DNA from 3 places in the Methylobacterium sp. OAE515 genome. Region 2 is predicted to be linked to each of the others. Evidence: predicted binding sites of a transcription regulator. Region 2 holds the regulator's gene; each other region holds the start of a gene.
The links. The regulator LexA, encoded in region 2, represses DNA repair genes until DNA is damaged. The targets are predictions, from matches to a motif close to TGTTCNNNNTGTGTTCNG.

Region 1 (5,664 bases), 1.2 Mb from region 2:
TGGTCTCCTTGAGCTGCGCCGGCATCATCTCGCCGAGGCCCTTGAACCGCCCGATCTCGACTTTGCCGCCCTTGAACACCGTCTTGACGATCCGCTCGCGGTCCGCGTCGTCCCGGGCATAGGCCACCTTCGAGCCCTGCTGCAGCCGGTAGAGTGGCGGGATCGCGAGGTAGAGGTGGCCGCGGTCGATCAGCCTCGGCATCTGGCGGTAGAAGAAGGTGATCAGCAGCGAGGCGATGTGGGCGCCGTCGACGTCGGCGTCCGTCATGATGATCACCTTGTCGTAGCGGAGATCCGTCTCGCGGAAGGCCGCGCCAGTGCCGCAGCCGAGCGCCAGGGTGAGATCCGAGATCAGCTGGTTGGCGCCGAGCTTGTCGCGCGAGGCCGAGGCGACGTTCAGGATCTTGCCGCGGAGCGGCAGGATCGCCTGGGTCGCTCGGTCGCGAGCCTGCTTGGCCGAGCCGCCGGCGGAATCACCCTCGACGATGAAGATCTCCGAGCCCGCGGTGCCGGCCGCCGAGCAATCGGCGAGCTTGCCGGGCAGGCGCAGCTTGCGGGTCGCGCTCTTGCGGGCGACCTCCTTCTCCTGGCGGCGGCGCAGGCGCTCCTCGGCCCGGTCGATCACCCAGTCGAGCACCTTGTTGGCCTGGGCCGGGGAGGCGGCGAGCCAATGGTCGAAGGCATCGCGCACCGCCGTCTCGACGATGCGCTGGGCCTCCACGGTGGCGAGCTTGTCCTTGGTCTGGCCCTGGAACTCGGGCTCGCGGATGAACACCGAGAGCATCGACGCGCAGGTCGCCATGACGTCGTCGGTGGTCACCGCCGTCATGCGCTTGGCCTGGTTCACCCGCTCGGCGTGCTCGCGCAGGCCGCGGAGCAGCGCGACGCGCAGACCGGCCTCGTGGGTGCCGCCCTCGGGCGTCGGGATGGTGTTGCAGTAGGAGTGCGAGAACCCGTCCTCGGCGACCATCCAGGCCACCGCCCATTCGAGCGACCCGTGCGAGCCCGGCTTGGTGATCTTGCCGGAGAACATCGCGTCGGTGACGAGCTCCTTGCCGTCGATGTCCCGGGCGAGATAGTCGCGCAACCCATCGGGGAAGCGATGCACAGCTTCCGCAGGCACGTCCGCCAGCCCTTCGAGGAGGGCCGGGGCGCAGCGCCAGCGGATCTCGACGCCGCCGAACAGGTAGGCCTTCGAGCGCGCCATCTTGAACAGGCGGCGCGGGTCGAACTTCAGCGATCCGAAGATCTGGGCATCCGGGTGGAAGCGCACGCGCGTGCCGCGCCGGTTCTGGACCCGGCCGACGAGCTCCAGCGCGCCCTGCGCGTGACCGCGCGAGAAGGTCTGGCGGTAGAGGGTCTGGTTGCGCGCCACCTCGACCTCGAGCAGGTCGGAGAGCGCGTTCACCACCGAGATGCCGACGCCGTGCAGGCCGCCCGAGGTCTCGTAGACCTTCGAGTCGAACTTACCGCCGGCGTGCAGCGTGGTCATGATGACCTCGAGCGCCGACTTGCCGGGGAATTTCGGGTGCGGGTCGATCGGGATGCCGCGGCCGTTGTCGGTCACCACGAGGGCGCCGGATTCCTCCAGTTCGACCTCGATGAAGCTGGCATGGCCGGCGACCGCCTCGTCCATCGAGTTGTCGATCACCTCGGCGAAGAGGTGGTGCAGGGCCCGCTCGTCGGTGCCGCCGATATACATGCCGGGCCGGCGCCGGACCGGCTCCAGGCCTTCCAGCACCTCGATGTCGGAGGCGGTGTAGGCGCCCTCCGGCTCGGCGGCTGCGAGCGTCGCCACGGAGGCCGAGGCGTCCAGGCGCCGCCGCGGCTCGGGCGGCCGGGCGGCCGGGCCCTTGCCCGGCCCGAATAGGTCCCGCGCCGGATCGCTCACGCGCGGCCTCCGCGGGCGCGGCGCATCGGCCGGCTCGACTTCGCGCAGACGGGTCTTGGGTCGTGGAGCATGCGCCTTCATCCCCGCATGATAGCGGAACAAACCGTAAACATCAAAGCCGTTCGCCCTGCGGCGACGCGCGCGCATCATCGCATGCTGCGCTGCCGCGAGCGAGGGCCGGACCGGCGCCGATGCCTCGACCGGCAGGGCCGTCTGTCATCACGACGTTGCACAACAATGGGTTAAGGCTTTCTCGTGACCGCCCCGTCCGGCTTCCACAGCCTGCACTGGAACGAAACGGGACAATCGACGTTGATGGCGGAGATAATCTTGACCGTGGTCAGGGAGCCGCAGTCCATGAGCGACGCCGCGATCGAGGCCCGCCGCCTCACGTTGATCCGCTTCGAGCACGCGGCCGGTGCTGCCTTCGGTTGCGATGACGATCCGGCCGGCGTTCCGCCCGCCCGCGCGCTGGTCAACGCCACCACGATCACCTTGGCGACCTTCGCGACCGCGGTCGCGGCGACGATCACCTACCTGGTCTGATCCCGATCGCTGACCGCAGCCCGCGGTGAGGGGGCGGCAACGCTGCCTCTGCCTCACCCACGTCGTTGCAAGCGGAGCGAGGCAACCCAGTCGGCGCCACGCTCGACAACCTCGGGGCGCCCTGGATTCCTTCGCTCCGCTCGCACGGACCGGGCAGCCCCTTTCGGCCCCGTCAGCGAGCCCTCTCAGCCCGCGCTCGACTTCTTCGCAGCCGCCACCTTCTTGGCCGCCGGCTTCTTGGTGGCGGTCTTCTTCGCCGCCGGCTTGTCGCCGCTCGCCTTGCGCGCCGAACTCTTCCGGACCGCCCCGCGCTTGGCTGGCTTGCCACCGCCTGCGGCACGCTTGGCGTTCACCAGGGCGATCGCCTCGTCCAGCGTCATCGCCTCGGCGGCCATCGTCTTCGGCAGCGTGGCGTTCACCTCGCCGTCCGTGACGTAAGGGCCGTACTTGCCGGCCTTGACCACGAGGTCGCGCCCGCTGGCCTCGTCTTTGCCGAGCGGCCGGCCCGGATCGGCGGCCGGGCGACCGCGCCCGCCGCCCTGCTCCTTGGCGACGATCAGGTCGATCGCGCGGTTGCCGCCGATCTCCAGCACGTCGTCGTCCTTGCCGAGATTGGCGTAGGTCTTCCCGTGCTGCACGTAGGGCCCGAACCGGCCGAGATTGGCCACGATCGGCTCGCCGGTCTCAGGGTGGCGCGCCACCTCGCGGGGCAGCGACAGCAGCGCCAGCGCCTTGTTCAGATCCACATCCGAGGGGCTGAGCCCCTTCGGCAGCGACGAGCGCTTCGGCTTCTCGGCGCCCTTCTCGGTGGAGGCCTCGCCGAGCTGCAGGAACGGCCCGAACCGGCCGTCGCGCAGCGTCACCGGGAGGCCGGTCGCGGGATCGTCGCCCAGCACGCGCACGCCTGGCTGGCCGCCCTCGGCCGAGGAGCCGTCACCCTCGCCGTCGACGCCCGAGGCCGAGAGCTGGCGGGTGTATTTGCATTCCGGGTAGTTCGAACAGCCGATAAAGGCGCCGAATTTGCCGAGCTTCAGCGACAGCTGGCCGGAGCCGCAGGTCGGGCAGGTGCGCGGGTTCGAGCCGTCGCCCTTGTCGGGGAAGATGTGCGGGCCGAGGAGACCGTTCAGCGCCTCCAGCACGTCGGTGACGCGCAATTCCTTGGTCTCGCCGATCGCCGCCGAGAAATCGCGCCAGAAGTCGCGCAGCACCGCCCGCCAGTCGATCTCGGCGTTGGAGACGCGGTCCAGCTGCTCCTCGAGGTCGGCGGTGAAGTCGTACTCGACGTAGCGCCGGAAGAAGCTCTCGAGGAAGCCCGTGACGAGCCGCCCCTTATCCTCCGGCTGCAGCCGCTTTTTTTCGATTTTTACGTATTCGCGATCCCGAAGAGTCTGCAGCACGGCCGCGTAGGTCGAGGGCCGGCCGATGCCGAGCTCCTCCATGCGCTTCACGAGGCTCGCCTCGGAATAGCGCGGCGGCGGCTCGGTGAAGTGCTGGGTCGAGCTGATCCGCTCGCGCTTGAGCGGGTCACCGGCCTTCATGGGCGGCAGGCGGCGGCTCTCCTCGTCCTCCTCGTCGTCCTTGCCCTCCTGGTAGAGGGCGAGGAAGCCGTCGAACTTCACCACCTGGCCGGTGGCGCGCAGGTCGATGGTTCGCGGCCCGACCTTGGCGGTGACGTCGACGGTGGTGCGTTCCAGCTCGGCCGACTCCATCTGGCTCGCCATGGTGCGGGTCCAGATCAGGTCGTAGAGCTTGGCCTGCTCGGGTTCGAGGTGGCGCGCCACCGCCTTGGGCAGGCGGCCCATGTCGGTCGGCCGCACGGCCTCGTGGGCCTCCTGGGCGTTCTTGGCCTTGACGCTGTACTTGCGCGGCACGTCCGGCACGTAGCGGTCGCCGAACTCCTTGCCGATCACCCGGCGGGCGTCCTGGATCGCCTCCGGCGCCATGTCGACGCCGTCGGTCCGCATGTAGGTGATGATGCCGACCGTCTCGCCGCCGACATCGACGCCCTCGTAGAGGCGCTGGGCGACCCGCATGGTCTGGGCCGGCGCCATCCCGAGCTTGCGGGAGGCCTCCTGCTGCAGCGTCGAGGTGGTGAAGGGCGGCTGCGGGTGGCGCTTGGCGGGCTTGGCCTCGACGCTCGCCACCTGGAAGGTCGCGAGTTCGAGGTCGCGCTTGAAGGCGGCCGCCTCGTCGCCGGTGCCGACGTCGAGGCGCTGGATGCGCTTGCCGTCGGCGCCCACGAGGCGGGCCTCGAAGGTCGCGCCGTCGGCGGTCGTCAGCGTGGCGATGAGCGTCCAGTACTCGCGCGGCTTGAACCGCTCGATCTCCATCTCGCGCTCGACGACGAGGCGCAGCGCCACGGACTGGACGCGCCCCGCCGAGCGGGCGCCCGGCAGCTTGCGCCACAGGACCGGCGAGAGGTTGAAGCCGACGAGGTAGTCGAGCGCCCGGCGCGCCAGGTAGGCGTCGACCAGCGCCTGGTCGATCTCCCGCGGCTTGCGCATGGCCTGCTCGACCGACGCCTTGGTGATGGCGTTGAAGGTCACGCGCTCGACCGGGATGCCCTTGAGCGCCTTGCGGGCGGTGAGCGCCTCCAGCACGTGCCAGGAGATCGCCTCGCCCTCGCGGTCCGGGTCGGTGGCGAGGATCAGCTTGTCGGCGCCCTTGACCGCCTTGGCGATCTCGGAGACCCGGCTCGCCCCGCGGTCGGCCAGCTCCCAGACCATGTGGAAGTCCTGCTCGGGATCCACCGAGCCGTCCTTGGGCGGCAGGTCGCGGATATGCCCGAAGGAGGCGATGACTTCATAGTCGCGGCCGAGATACTTATTGATCGTCTTGGCTTTGGCCGGCGACTCGACGACGACGACTTTCATTCAGACCTCTGCCCCTCGACGGAGCCTGGGCGCGACGGACGAATTCTGTTCGAGATTCGCGTGGGACATATGCCCGCCGTCGGGCCGGGGCCGCGCGCCGGGCACAAGTGGGTCACGGGCGGCGGGTTGTCAAATGGCGGGGGCGTTTGGCCGAGCCGGCGTCTCAGATCCCCGCGTACCATTCGTAGCCGCGATCCTCCCAGTAGCCGCCGCCGCCTTGGCCGATCCCGGCGAGCGACTCCACCATCTCGACCCGCATCACGTATTTGGCCTGCTTGTAGCCGAGCTGCCGCTCGACCCGCAGGCGCAGGGGCGCGCCATTCGAGACCGGCAGCGGCTTGCCGTTGAGGTCGT
Region 2 (5,664 bases):
CGGCGTGAAGGCGCTCGCGAGGTCACCGACGGTCTGGAGTCCGTCCTTCGTGCCCTGGCCGGCCTTGCCGATCGTGGCGGCCGCCGCGATCAGAATCGCCCCCATCACGCATTGCGAGATCACGGCACCCACGAGCGTGTCGAGCCGCGAACTCCGGGCGTGGTCCCAGCCGAGACCTTTGTCGACGATTGCCGATTGCTGGTAGAAGATCATCCACGGCATGATCACCGCGCCGATATTGGCGGCGATCAGTACCCGGTACTGGCCGTCCCCGAGCGGCATGTGCCCGAAGGAGGCGACGATCTCGGCCACGTTCGGCCGCGCCGCGATGGCGAGGCCGATGAAGACCAGCTCGAACAGGCCGACGACGATCGCCACCACCTCGACCCGCCGGTAGCTCCCGGTAAAGACCAGCGCGAGCAGCAGGATCGCTGGCAGTCCGAGGCTCACCAGCCGGGGCACCCCGAACAGGTCGCCGATGCCGGCAATGCCTGAGAATTCCGTCACGATGGCGCCGATCCCGGCCACCACGAGGCCGCCGTAGGAGATCCAGGCCCAGACCGGCCCGTAATGCGCCCGGATCAGCTCGCCGTGGCCGCGGCCGGTGGCGGTGCCGAGCCGCACCGTCAGCTCCTGAACGACGTAGAGAATCGGCACCAGCAGGATCTGCAGGAGCAGCAGCGAGTAGCCCCAGCGTGCGCCGCTCTGGGCCGCCGTGATCAGGCTGCCGACATCCGTGTCGGCGAGCATCACGACGAGTCCGGGGCCCGCGGTCTTGAGGAACGCGTTCAGGCGAGGCAGGGAAGCGCTTGGCACGGCTCGGGAACAGGCCCGGGCACGGCCGGTTCCGGCGGGCGCCTGCGGCGTTTTCCCGGGCAGGCGGGAGTAACGTGAGATGGTGGAGAGCGCGGATCGAAGCTCCGGCTGGAGCCTTCAGGCGAGCGCCGTGCCCGATGGGGTGCGTCTGGAACTCGCCCTGTCCGACCTGGGTGGAGGTCCGGTCACCGCCGCGATCGTGCTCGACCGGGCGGAGGCTCGGGCCTTTGCCCGCGCGCTGCTGGCCGCCGCCGGAGATGCGGCGGAACGGACTTTTCCGAAGCCGGGCGTTTGAGAGCCCGCCGCCGACGGATCAGCGCGGGCCGAGGCCCGGGTTGCGACCCGGAAGGCGCGGCACCACCGTGCCCCGCTTCTCGATCGGCGCGTCGCACGCGTAGGCGAACTCGGTCTTCAGCGGATCGAACACGGTCTCGCCGGTAATCCGGCAATCTTCCCGCACGGTCTCGTCGAGATAGGTGCGGGCGGCGGTGCGGAAGCGCTTCACCCGGGTCGCCGCCGGCTCGGGATCGATCCGGACCTCGCTCAGGTTGCAGCCGGCATATTCACGCAGAGCATTGGAGACGATGAGCATCCGGCGCAGCTGCCGGTTGTCGTAGACCTCATAGGGCTCCTTGCAGCCGATCGTGACCACCTGCGGGGTGAGCGCGACGTAGTTGCGTGAGATGTATGAGAACCCCGTGGTGCAGCCCGCGAGCGCCAGACCGAGGGAGGCCAGAGTCACGGCCGTCAAGGCGGGAGGCAGCAGAGCCGCGGGTCGTCGCATCCTCGTCATCCCAGCCCGATCTCAGCCCGCCCCGGCTCCGCCGCCCTGTCCGGCGGCGTGTGGGTGCATTGAAACGGCTCCGCTTGCGCCGTCAATTCGTTTCTGCCTCGGAGCGCGGCGCCAGCAGAAGCGTGGCCGTATAACGCTTGCGGAACACTTGCGGAACGTTTAACCTGTTCGTGATTTGTTTCCGAGACCGTCCCGAGGCGGTCCGCCAAGCCGCGAGGCCCCCTTCGATGCTCACGCGCAAGCAGCTGGACCTCCTGCGATTCATCCAGAGTCGCATGCAGGAATGCGGCGTTCCCCCCTCCTTCGACGAGATGAAGGATGCGCTCGATCTCAAGTCGAAATCGGGCATCCATCGTCTGATCACGGCTCTGGAGGAGCGCGGCTTCCTGCGGCGCCTTCCGAACCGGGCGCGGGCCATCGAGGTGATCCGCATTCCCGAGAGCCTGACGTCCCCGGCTGCCGCGGCGCCGGCGGAGCCGCGCCGCTTCACGCCGAGCGTGGTCGAGGGCGGCAAGTCCAAGCAGCCGCCGCTGCCCGCCAATGCCCGCATGATCGACGAGGCCGGCCGCGCCGTGTCGATCCCCGTCATGGGCCGGATCGCGGCCGGTACACCGGTCTCGGCGATCCAGAACCAGAGCCACGCCATCACCCTCTCGCCCGACTTCCTGGCCGGCGGCGAGCACTACGCCCTGGAGGTGCGCGGCGACTCGATGGTGGAGGCCGGCATCCTCGACGGCGACCTCGTGGTGATCCGCAAGCAGGACACCGCCAACACCGGCGACATCATCGTGGCCCTGATCGACGACGAGGAGGCGACGCTCAAGCGCCTGCGCCGCCGCGGCTCCTCGATCGCCCTGGAAGCCGCCAACCCGGCCTACGAGACCCGCGTCCTCGGTCCCGACAGGGTCCAGATCCAGGGTCGGCTCGTCAGCCTCGTCCGCCGCTACTGAAGCGGGGCGGCCGGCGCGTCGTCCGGAGCCGGGTTGGCGCCTGTCGGATCGCTCTCCGACGCGGCCATCCCTCCGGAGGCGTCCGCAGGAGGATCCGTCCCGGTCCGCGCAGCGGCGGCTGGGCCGGGCACCGCGCGGGCCCGCCAGGGGACCGTCCGCTGATCGGTCCGGGCGCCCTGTATCGCGAAGCCGTCCGGTCCGGCGCGCAGGGCCACGGCCCCGTGGCTGGCGAGGAAGCGGCGGTCGATGATGAGCGGGCCCGTGCAGGTCGGGGGCGCCGCAAGGCCCGTGATCAGCACGGTGGCCCGGGCGCAATCCTCCGGGAAGGCGCGCCGGTCGCGAACCAGGGCGACCGCCCGGCCGTCCGGCAGGATCGCGGTGCAGCCGAGCCGGTCGCAGCGCCCGCCCGCGGACGGGCGGCTCCGCTGCTCGGGTGTGCGGTTATCGCCGTCCGCCCTCAGCCATTGTTCCAGGACGAAGCCGGAGGGATGTCCGAGCGCCGAAAGGCGCCCGTCGGGACCCCGCACCGCGGCGCCTCCGCCCTGCCGGTCGATGTAGAGATCGTAGCGCTCCGGCAGGGCCGCGAGGCCGAGGCCGAGCAGGAGCGGCGGTAGGGCGAGCCAGCGCAGCCGCGAGACCGGGAGCGTCGCCAGCAGCAGCCCGGCCGTGAGCAATCCCAGCGCCCCGGTTCCGAACGCCGGCAGCACCAGCGTTGCCCGCTCGAACCCGGCGATCCATTCGGAGATCGCCAGCATCTCGCCGACTGCCTGGCCCATGAGCCACCAGATCGGCCGGTCGAGGGCCAACGGATAGGCGAGGATCCCGATCACCGCGGAGGGCATCACCACCAGGGAGACCAGAGGCAGCGTCAGCGCATTGCCGATCAGCCCGAACGGCTGGATTGTCTGGAAATGGTAGGTGGCGAAGGGGGCGGTGGCGATCTGCGCCACCAGGGTCGTCGCCAGCGTGCCGGTGACCGCCGACAGGCCGGTGCCGACGATCCGCCCGATCCGTCCCGCCCCGGGGCGCACGAACAGCCGTCCGTCGATCAGCCGCGCGCAGGCGATCAGCCCCGCCACCGCGCCGAATGACATCTGGAAGCTCGGGCCGAGCAGACCCTCGGGCTCGCGGGCCAGAGCGATCAGCGCGGCGAGCGCGAGATTGCGCATCGACAGGGCCGGCCGGTCCACCAGGATCGCGCCCAGCATGATCAGGGTCATGATCAGCGAGCGCTCGGCGGCGATGTCCCAGCCCGAGAAGGCACAGTAGGCAGTGACCCCGATCATCGCGAGGCCGGCCGCGATCTTCTTGATCGGCCAGACCAGCGCGCAATGGGGGATCAGCGCCAGGGCCGCGCGCACCAGCCAGAACACCACGCCCGCGGCCAGCACCATGTGCAGCCCCGAGATCGAGACCACGTGGTAGATGCCGGCGGCGCGCAGTGCGTCGTTGGTCGCCGGGCCGATCAGGCCGCGCTTGCCGGTCACCAGGGCCGCCGCCACCGCGCCCGCCTGGCCGCCCTCGGCCTGGGCGATCCGCCGGGTGAGCGCATTGCGGGCCTCGTCCAGCATGGCGGCGAGCCTGAGGCGCAGGGGCGGTGCGACCGACGGCGTCTCGATCCGGATCGCGCCGAGCAGCGAACCCACCGCGCCGATCCCCTGGAAATAGGCGTCCCGGGCGAAGTCGTAGCCGCCAGGGCGGGCCGCTTCGGGCGGCGGCAGCAGACGCGCGGTGGCGGTGATGACATCTCCAGGCCGCAGGGCCGGCGCCTTGCGGAACGAGACCCGCACGCGGGCGGGCCGCCGATCCGGCGCGAGGCCCGCGAAGGTCTCGACCCGGACGATCAGCCGGGCTCCGACCTCGCGCTCGTCCAGGGCCTCGATCATCCCGGTGAGCGGCCCGATCGTGGTCCGGGCGAGGATCGGGGCGGCCACCTGCGAGACCCGCCAGGTTGCCGCCGCGAAGCCGAGAAAGCCGGCCGCCACCGCGAGGGCGAGCGCCAGCGCCGCCGGTCGCGCGCCGAGAAACGGGATCGGCGCCACCGCGAGCGCCGCCCCGGCCAGCGGTGCGGCCAGGACCGGCGTGCCGTCGACGGCCGCGAAATAGACCAGGATCCCGGTGCCGAAGGCCACCGCCAGCCAGGGGAACAGGCGGCGCTGCTCGGCTTCCCGGCGGAGGCCCCCGGCGATCCAGGCACCGATCGCCGGCCGGGCCAGGGCGCGCGGGCCCGGCAGCGCCACCGCGCTCCCCGCTGCCCTCGCGCCGATCCGCCGCATTGCCGCCGCCCCGATCCGCGCGACCTGTGCGGACGGTCGAGCGATTCCTCCGACGATTCTTAACGCACTGCCGGCCTCGTGCTACAGCCGGTGCTTCGTGCTACGGGCGCCGTGTCGAGCCCTCGCCGCTCTCCGCCTCCGCTCCGCGACCCGCCCCCGAACACACCGGACCGATGTCCTCAGCCGTCGTCACGCGCTTCGCCCCCTCGCCCACCGGCTACCTCCATATCGGCGGGGCCCGCACGGCGTTGTTCAACTGGCTCTACGCCCGCCACACCGGCGGCACGATGCTGCTGCGCATCGAGGACACTGACCGGGAGCGCTCCACCAAGGGCGCGATCGACGCGATCCTCGACGGACTCACGTGGCTCGGCCTCGACTGGGACGGCGACGTGGTCTTCCAGTTCGCCCGCGCCGAGCGCCATCGTGCCGTCGCCGAGGAACTGCTGGCCGCCGGCCGCGCCTATCATTGCTACGCCACCGCCGAGGAACTCACGCAGATGCGCGAGACCGCCCGCGCGGAGGGCCGCGCGCCCCGCTATGACGGCCGCTGGCGCGACCGCGACCCGTCCGAGGCGCCCGCCGGGGTGAAGCCGGTGATCCGCCTGCGCGCGCCGGTCGAGGGCGAGACCGTGGTCGAGGACGCCGTCCAGGGCCGGGTGACCTGGGCCAACAAGGACCTCGACGATCTCGTCCTCCTGCGCTCGGACGGGACACCGACCTACATGCTCGCCGTCGTGGTCGATGACCACGACATGGGCGTCACGCAGATCATCCGCGGCGACGACCACCTCACCAACGCGGCCCGCCAGAGCCAGATCTTCTCGGC
Region 3 (5,664 bases), 2.5 Mb from region 2:
TGTCGCCCGCATAGTGGCAGAGCTTGGCGCAGGCGAGCGTCAGGATCGGGCGCAGGCGCTTGCCGCCGCTGGCGATCAGGTGATTGGCGACCTCGGGGATCATCGCCACGTCCGATCCCGTCCGCGACAGGATCGTGGTGTTGACCCGCGCCATGCCGTCAGCCACCAGCGCGACGAGGTCGTTCAGCCCCGCCTCGGCCTCGGGCTTCGGGTTCTCGATGGAGAGGGCCATACCCAAGATCCGTGACCTCCAGACCGGTTGCCCCACAGGGGGCGGGCGATCCCTTCGCACGCGCCCCGCGGCGCCGCAACATCGCTCCCGGCTGGATATGGTGTGCCGGAAACGCGGATCTCACGCGACGAAAGCGCCGATCCGCGCTCCTCTGACTTCGGTGCGCGCCCGATGATCGAGCTGATCCGTGCCAACGACGTCGTGCTGATCGGGTTCGCCCGCTCGGTTCTCGAAGCGGCCGAGATCCCGGTTCTCGTCGCCGACAGCCACATGAGCCTGATGGAGGGCTCGATCGGCGTGTTCGGGCAGCGCCTGCTGGTGCCGCGAGACCATGAGGCCCAGGCCCGGCGCCTGCTCGTCGGTGCCGGGATCGCTCACGAGCTGCGCCAGCCGTGAGCCCGGAGCCGGACGGCTTTCTCGGCGGACGCCTGCGCCTGCATCAGCCACCGCGGGGCGCGCACAGGGCCGGGACGGACGCAATCCTGCTCGCGCAGCTGCTGGTTCCGGCGGCCGGCGATCGGCTCTGCGACGCCGGCGCCTCGACGGGCGCCGTCGGCCTCGGCTGCGCCGCGCTGGTGCCGGGCCTGAAGCCGACGCTGATCGAGCGCGATCACGACGTCGCCGAACTGGCTCGGGCGAATGCCGGGCTCAACGGCATCGAGGCTCGGGTGATCGAGGCCGACCTGCTCGCGTCCGCGGCGGAACGCCGCGCTGCGGGCCTGCTGCCGGACAGTTTCGACCTAGTGCTGACCAATCCGCCCTTCTTCGACGGCGGCGGCCACCGGGCCTCGCCCAATCCAGGACGGGCGACCGCCCACACCTTTGCCGGGCAGGACCTCGACGCCTGGATCCGGGCCTGCACGGCGGTCCTTCGACCCGGCGGTCGCCTTGGGCTCATCCACCGGGCCGACGCGCTGCCCGCCTGTCTCGATGCACTCAAGGGACGCTACGGCGGCATCGCGATCCGCCCGGTCCACGCCCGGGCCGAGGCACCCGCGATCCGCCTCCTGATCAGCGCGACCAAGGGCAGCCGCGCCGCGCTGAGTCTGCGCCCGCCGCTCGTGCTGCACGATCCCGACGGGCGCTTCACCCCGGAAGCCGCAGCGCTCCATCGCGGAGCACCGTGGCGGCCCGCCTGACCCCTCCGTTCACGCGGCCAGGGCCGCCGGCTCCTCCTCGCGGATGCCGAGAAACCGCTCTACCTCGGTGAGATCCGGGAAGGACAAGAATTCCGGGCGCAGCGGCTCGGGCAGGCCTTCGAAATTGAGCCCCGGGAACGTATCGGGGTGCGGATAGAGCTGCCAAGCGGCACCGGGCTCCAGCGGTGGAAACAGGATCGCGACCTTCTCGGCGCCGAGCCGCACGATCCGCGATGGGCTGTACGACAACGTCTCGATGCTCCAGCCCCGGTGGGCGTCCCGGCGGGCCTTCATGGTGCGGCGGCTCGTCGCGCGATGCATGGCGGTCTCCTTCGGTAGGGGGATCGATTGCGGATGGGTTAGGCGGCGCTCTTGCGGCCGGACCGCTTGGGCCAGCCGAGCGCCACGAGGCGCGCTTTTGCGTAGTCCCGGACCTCGTCGCGTGTGCCGGCGGGCATCGTCGCCAGGACGGCCTGGGTGGCGCCGTCCAGCATCAGGTCCGTGACGGCGTTGATCGTCTCGGCCTCGTCGATCCGGCGCTTGAGATCGCCTTCGGCCTCGGTGATCTCGTCGAAGGCCGGCGGCTCCTCGAAATCCTCGTCCACGGCCCGGACCGCGGGCTGGTGGGCGCGGAACTCGTCGGCCTCTTCCTCCGAGTAGACGAGGCCGTGCAGCTCGATCAGCTTGAGGATGACGCGGTCCTTACCCCGCTTCTCGGCCATGGCGTAGACGTAGGCCGCCTGCTTGCCCGAGACGCGGTAGTTCACATTCACCAGAGCCTCGCCCAGCGACCACTCGACCCGCTCGGTCCCGGGCTTCGCGCCGGGCAGGCGGCCGGTCACAAGGATCACGGCCTCGTCGCGCTCGGACCGGATGATGGTCGGCGGCTCGAACACGATCCCGGCCTGTGCGGCGATGCGCTCCAGCGTCTTATGGTAGATCACGGCCGTTCCCTGGACGCGCCAGACGTTGCCCCCGAAGGGCTCGCCGTAGCGGACGAGGATGTCGGCGATCTGCTTGTCGGCGGTTCGCATGCGGGGCTCGTTCCGGCGGGATTGGGCCGCGTCGTCCACAGCTTTGTACGGCGACGCACTTTTGTTCTCTTTTTGTTCGTATCTATATGCGCAATCCCCCCGAGATGCGCAAGGGTCGGCCGCGGATTTGCGGGCCGTCGGACCCATGGGAAAATTTCCGGGCGTCTGGCCGTACGCGCTCGCTGTGCGTGACGCGACCCGCCAAGTCATCCCGGGGCCGCGCAGCGGAGCCCGGGATCCAGACCCGCCGACGCGCGAAAGTCCGGCACCGATGGCGGTTCTGGGTTCCGGACTCGCCTGCGGCGCCCCGGAACGACGGGGCTGATTTCGTGGCCTGCGTGCGGGGTGTTGAGCAGCGTTGGCGTATGCGAGGGCATTCGGGGATGCTGACCCCTTGCCTGCGCAAGTCTTCGACGGATCACCTGTGCGAACTTCGCTCAGGAGCCGCTCACCGGCAGAGCTGCGCCGGAGACCCGCATTGTTGCTGCACCGCATCCTAGGTTAGACCGCAGGAACGATGTCTGAGGCAGCCGCCGCGATGACCCCTTCCCTCTGGACCCGCCTGTCGAATCCGAGCCACTTCATGCGGTGGTCGGGCGCGCTGGTGCCGTGGCTCACCGCCCTGTCGCTCGGCGTGCTGGCCGTCGGTCTGTACATGACCTTCTTCGTGGTGCCGCCCGATTACCAGCAGGGCGAGACCGTGCGGATCATGTATATCCATGTCCCCGCAGCATGGCTCGGGGTCTTCTTCTACGGTGCCATGAGCGTGTCGGCGATCGGCAGCCTGGTCTGGCGCCATCCGCTCGCTGATGTCGCCCAGCGCGCCGCGGCGCCGATCGGGGCCGCCTTCACGCTGATCTGCCTCGTCACCGGTTCCCTGTGGGGCAAGCCCATGTGGGGAACCTACTGGGTTTGGGACGCGCGCCTGACCTCGATGCTGATCCTGCTGCTGATCTATTGCGGCATCATCGCGCTGTGGCGGACCCTGGAGGACCCCAACCGGGCCGCGCGCGCGGTGGCGATCCTGACCCTCGTCGGCGCCGTGAACCTGCCGATCATCAAGTTCTCGGTGAACTGGTGGTCGACCCTGCACCAGCCGGCCTCGATCCTGCGCATGGGCGGGTCGACCATCGATCCGTCGATGCTCTACCCGCTGCTGGTCATGATCGCCGCCGCGACGCTCGGCGGGACGACCCTGCACCTCTACGCGATGCGCACCGAGATCATGCGTCGCCGGGTGCGGACGCTGACGATCCGCGAGGCCGAGCGCCTGGACCGGACCCAGCCGCGCCTCACCCCGACACCGGCGTCGCTGCCGGTCGGTCAGCCGGTCTAGGAGGACCGCGATGGATCTCGGATCTCACGGCGGCTTCATCCTGGCGGCCTACGGCTTCACGGGGCTGGTGATGGTTGCCCTCCTCGGCAACGCGATCCGCGACCGGCGGGCGCAGTTGCGCGCGCTCCGGGGCTTCGGCGAGGATCGGCGATGACCACCCCCCTCGACGAGGCGACCGGGCGGCCGCCGCCCGTCCGCCGCTCGCTCCTGCTGATCGTGCCGGCCCTCGCCTTCGCGGCGCTCGCCGCCGTGCTGTTCCTGCGCCTGCGCTCGGGCGCGGATCCGGCGGCCCTGCCCTCCGCGATGATCGGCAAGCCGGTGCCGAGCTTCGACCTGCCCGCCGTGCCGGGGCTGACCGCCGCGGGCGCACCCGTGCCGGGGCTGTCGAGCCGGGACCTGAAGGGGCAGATCACGGTGCTGAACGTCTTCGCCTCGTGGTGCGCCCCCTGCCAGGTGGAGCACCCGATGCTGATGCGGCTGGCGAAGGAGCCCGGGATCCGGCTCGTCGGCATCGACTATAAGGAGCCGAGCCCCGAGGCCGGCCAGCGCTTCCTGGCCCGGCACGGCGTGCCGTTCAGCGCGGTCGGGGCGGATGCCAGCGGACGTGCGGCCATCGATTTCGGCGTTTACGGCGTGCCCGAGACGTTCATCGTCGGACCCGACGGTGTGATCCGCGACAAGCTCGTCGGCATCCTGACGCCGGAGAACTTCGCGAGCGTGCTCGCGCGCATCCGCGCTGCCGGAAAGGTCGCGGCGGCGCAGTAGCGCCTACGCGCCGGGCTGCGGCTCCTTGCGCTCGTAGCGGGTCAGCAGCGGCGTCTGCGCCAGCGCGAACAGCACGGTGATCGGCATGATGCCGAACACCTTGAAGTTCACCCAGAAATCCTCCGTCTGGGTCCGCCACACCGCCTCGTTGAGCGCCGCCAGCACGAAGAAGAACACGCCCCAGCGGAAGGTAAGCTTGCGCCAGCCTTCCTCGGTGAGGCTGAACATCGAATCGAGCACCACCGACAGGAGCGAGCGCCCGAAGGCGAGTCCGCCGAGCAGCACCGTGCCGAACAGCGCGTTCACGATGGTCGGCTTGACCATAATGAAGGTCTTGTCCTGCAGCGCCAGGGTCAGGCCGCCGAACACCACCACGACCACACCCGAGACCAGCGGCATGATCGGCAGGCGGCGGACAAGGACGTAGTGGATCGTCAGCGCCACCACAGTGGCGGCGATGAACAGGCCGGTCGCAACGAACAGCTTCTGATCGGGCGCGATGCCGAAGCGCTCGGAATAGGCGTTGCCCAGGAAGAACAGTACCAGCGGCCCGAGTTCGAGCGCCAGCTTGACGAGCGGCGGCAGGTGTCGGCGCGGGGGGACGGATTCGATCTGCATGCGCTCTGGCTAGCTCGGATGCGGCGCCCTCGACATATTCGAGGCGCCGGACTCACTCGGTTGCGGGTGTGTGGAACGCGGGGCGGCCGAAGTCCATCACGGCGTGTGCCGAAGACCGGCGGCCACCCGCGCCTCAATCCTTCTCCAGGCCGGCGATCGCCCGGGCGAAGTCGCGGGCCGCGAACGGCTCCAGATCCTCCACGCCCTCGCCGACGCCGATGAAGTGCACCGGCAGGCCGAACTTCGCCGCCAGCGCCACCAGGATCCCGCCCCGGGCTGTCCCGTCGAGCTTGGTCATCACGAGCCCGGAGACCGGCGCGGCCTGCGAGAACAGCTCCACTTGGCTCAGCGCGTTCTGGCCGACCGTGGCGTCGAGGACGAGGAGCGTCGCGTGCGGGGCGTCCGGATCCTGTTTGCGCAGCACACGGACGACCTTCTCCAGTTCCGCCATCAGCCCGGCCTTGTTCTGAAGCCGGCCGGCGGTGTCGATCAGGAGCACGTCGGTTCCGGCGGCCGAGGCTTGCTTCAGGGCGTCGAAGG

Region 1: the regulator LexA is predicted to act here: its motif matches at 1,986-2,003, upstream of parE (DNA topoisomerase IV subunit B).
Region 3: the regulator LexA is predicted to act here: its motif matches at 2,468-2,485, upstream of ABIE45_RS09750 (trna delta -isopentenylpyrophosphate transferase).

Annotation. Positions count from the first base shown of each region.
Region 1 is NZ_JBGMUV010000001.1:3,306,723-3,312,386, forward strand. It holds gene parE (DNA topoisomerase IV subunit B) at 1-1,891, opposite strand, end outside; gene ABIE45_RS16225 (hypothetical protein) at 2,147-2,437, shown strand; gene topA (type I DNA topoisomerase) at 2,623-5,310, opposite strand; gene ABIE45_RS16235 (molybdopterin-dependent oxidoreductase) at 5,474-5,664, opposite strand, start outside.
Region 2 is NZ_JBGMUV010000001.1:4,533,507-4,539,170, forward strand. It holds gene ABIE45_RS22030 (divalent metal cation transporter) at 1-816, opposite strand, end outside; gene ABIE45_RS22035 (hypothetical protein) at 896-1,111, shown strand; gene ABIE45_RS22040 (hypothetical protein) at 1,130-1,600, opposite strand; gene lexA (transcriptional repressor LexA) at 1,837-2,559, shown strand; gene ABIE45_RS22050 (ComEC/Rec2 family competence protein) at 2,553-4,835, opposite strand; gene gltX (glutamate--tRNA ligase) at 5,009-5,664, shown strand, end outside.
Region 3 is NZ_JBGMUV010000001.1:1,985,357-1,991,020, reverse strand. It holds gene ABIE45_RS09770 (polyprenyl synthetase family protein) at 1-232, opposite strand, end outside; gene ABIE45_RS09765 (DUF2007 domain-containing protein) at 404-628, shown strand; gene ABIE45_RS09760 (methyltransferase) at 625-1,371, shown strand; gene ABIE45_RS09755 (hypothetical protein) at 1,381-1,692, opposite strand; gene ABIE45_RS09750 (trna delta -isopentenylpyrophosphate transferase) at 1,731-2,405, opposite strand; gene ABIE45_RS09745 (heme ABC transporter permease) at 2,944-3,741, shown strand; gene ccmD (heme exporter protein CcmD) at 3,752-3,895, shown strand; gene ABIE45_RS09735 (DsbE family thiol:disulfide interchange protein) at 3,892-4,506, shown strand; gene ABIE45_RS09730 (septation protein A) at 4,510-5,124, opposite strand; gene ftsY (signal recognition particle-docking protein FtsY) at 5,258-5,664, opposite strand, start outside.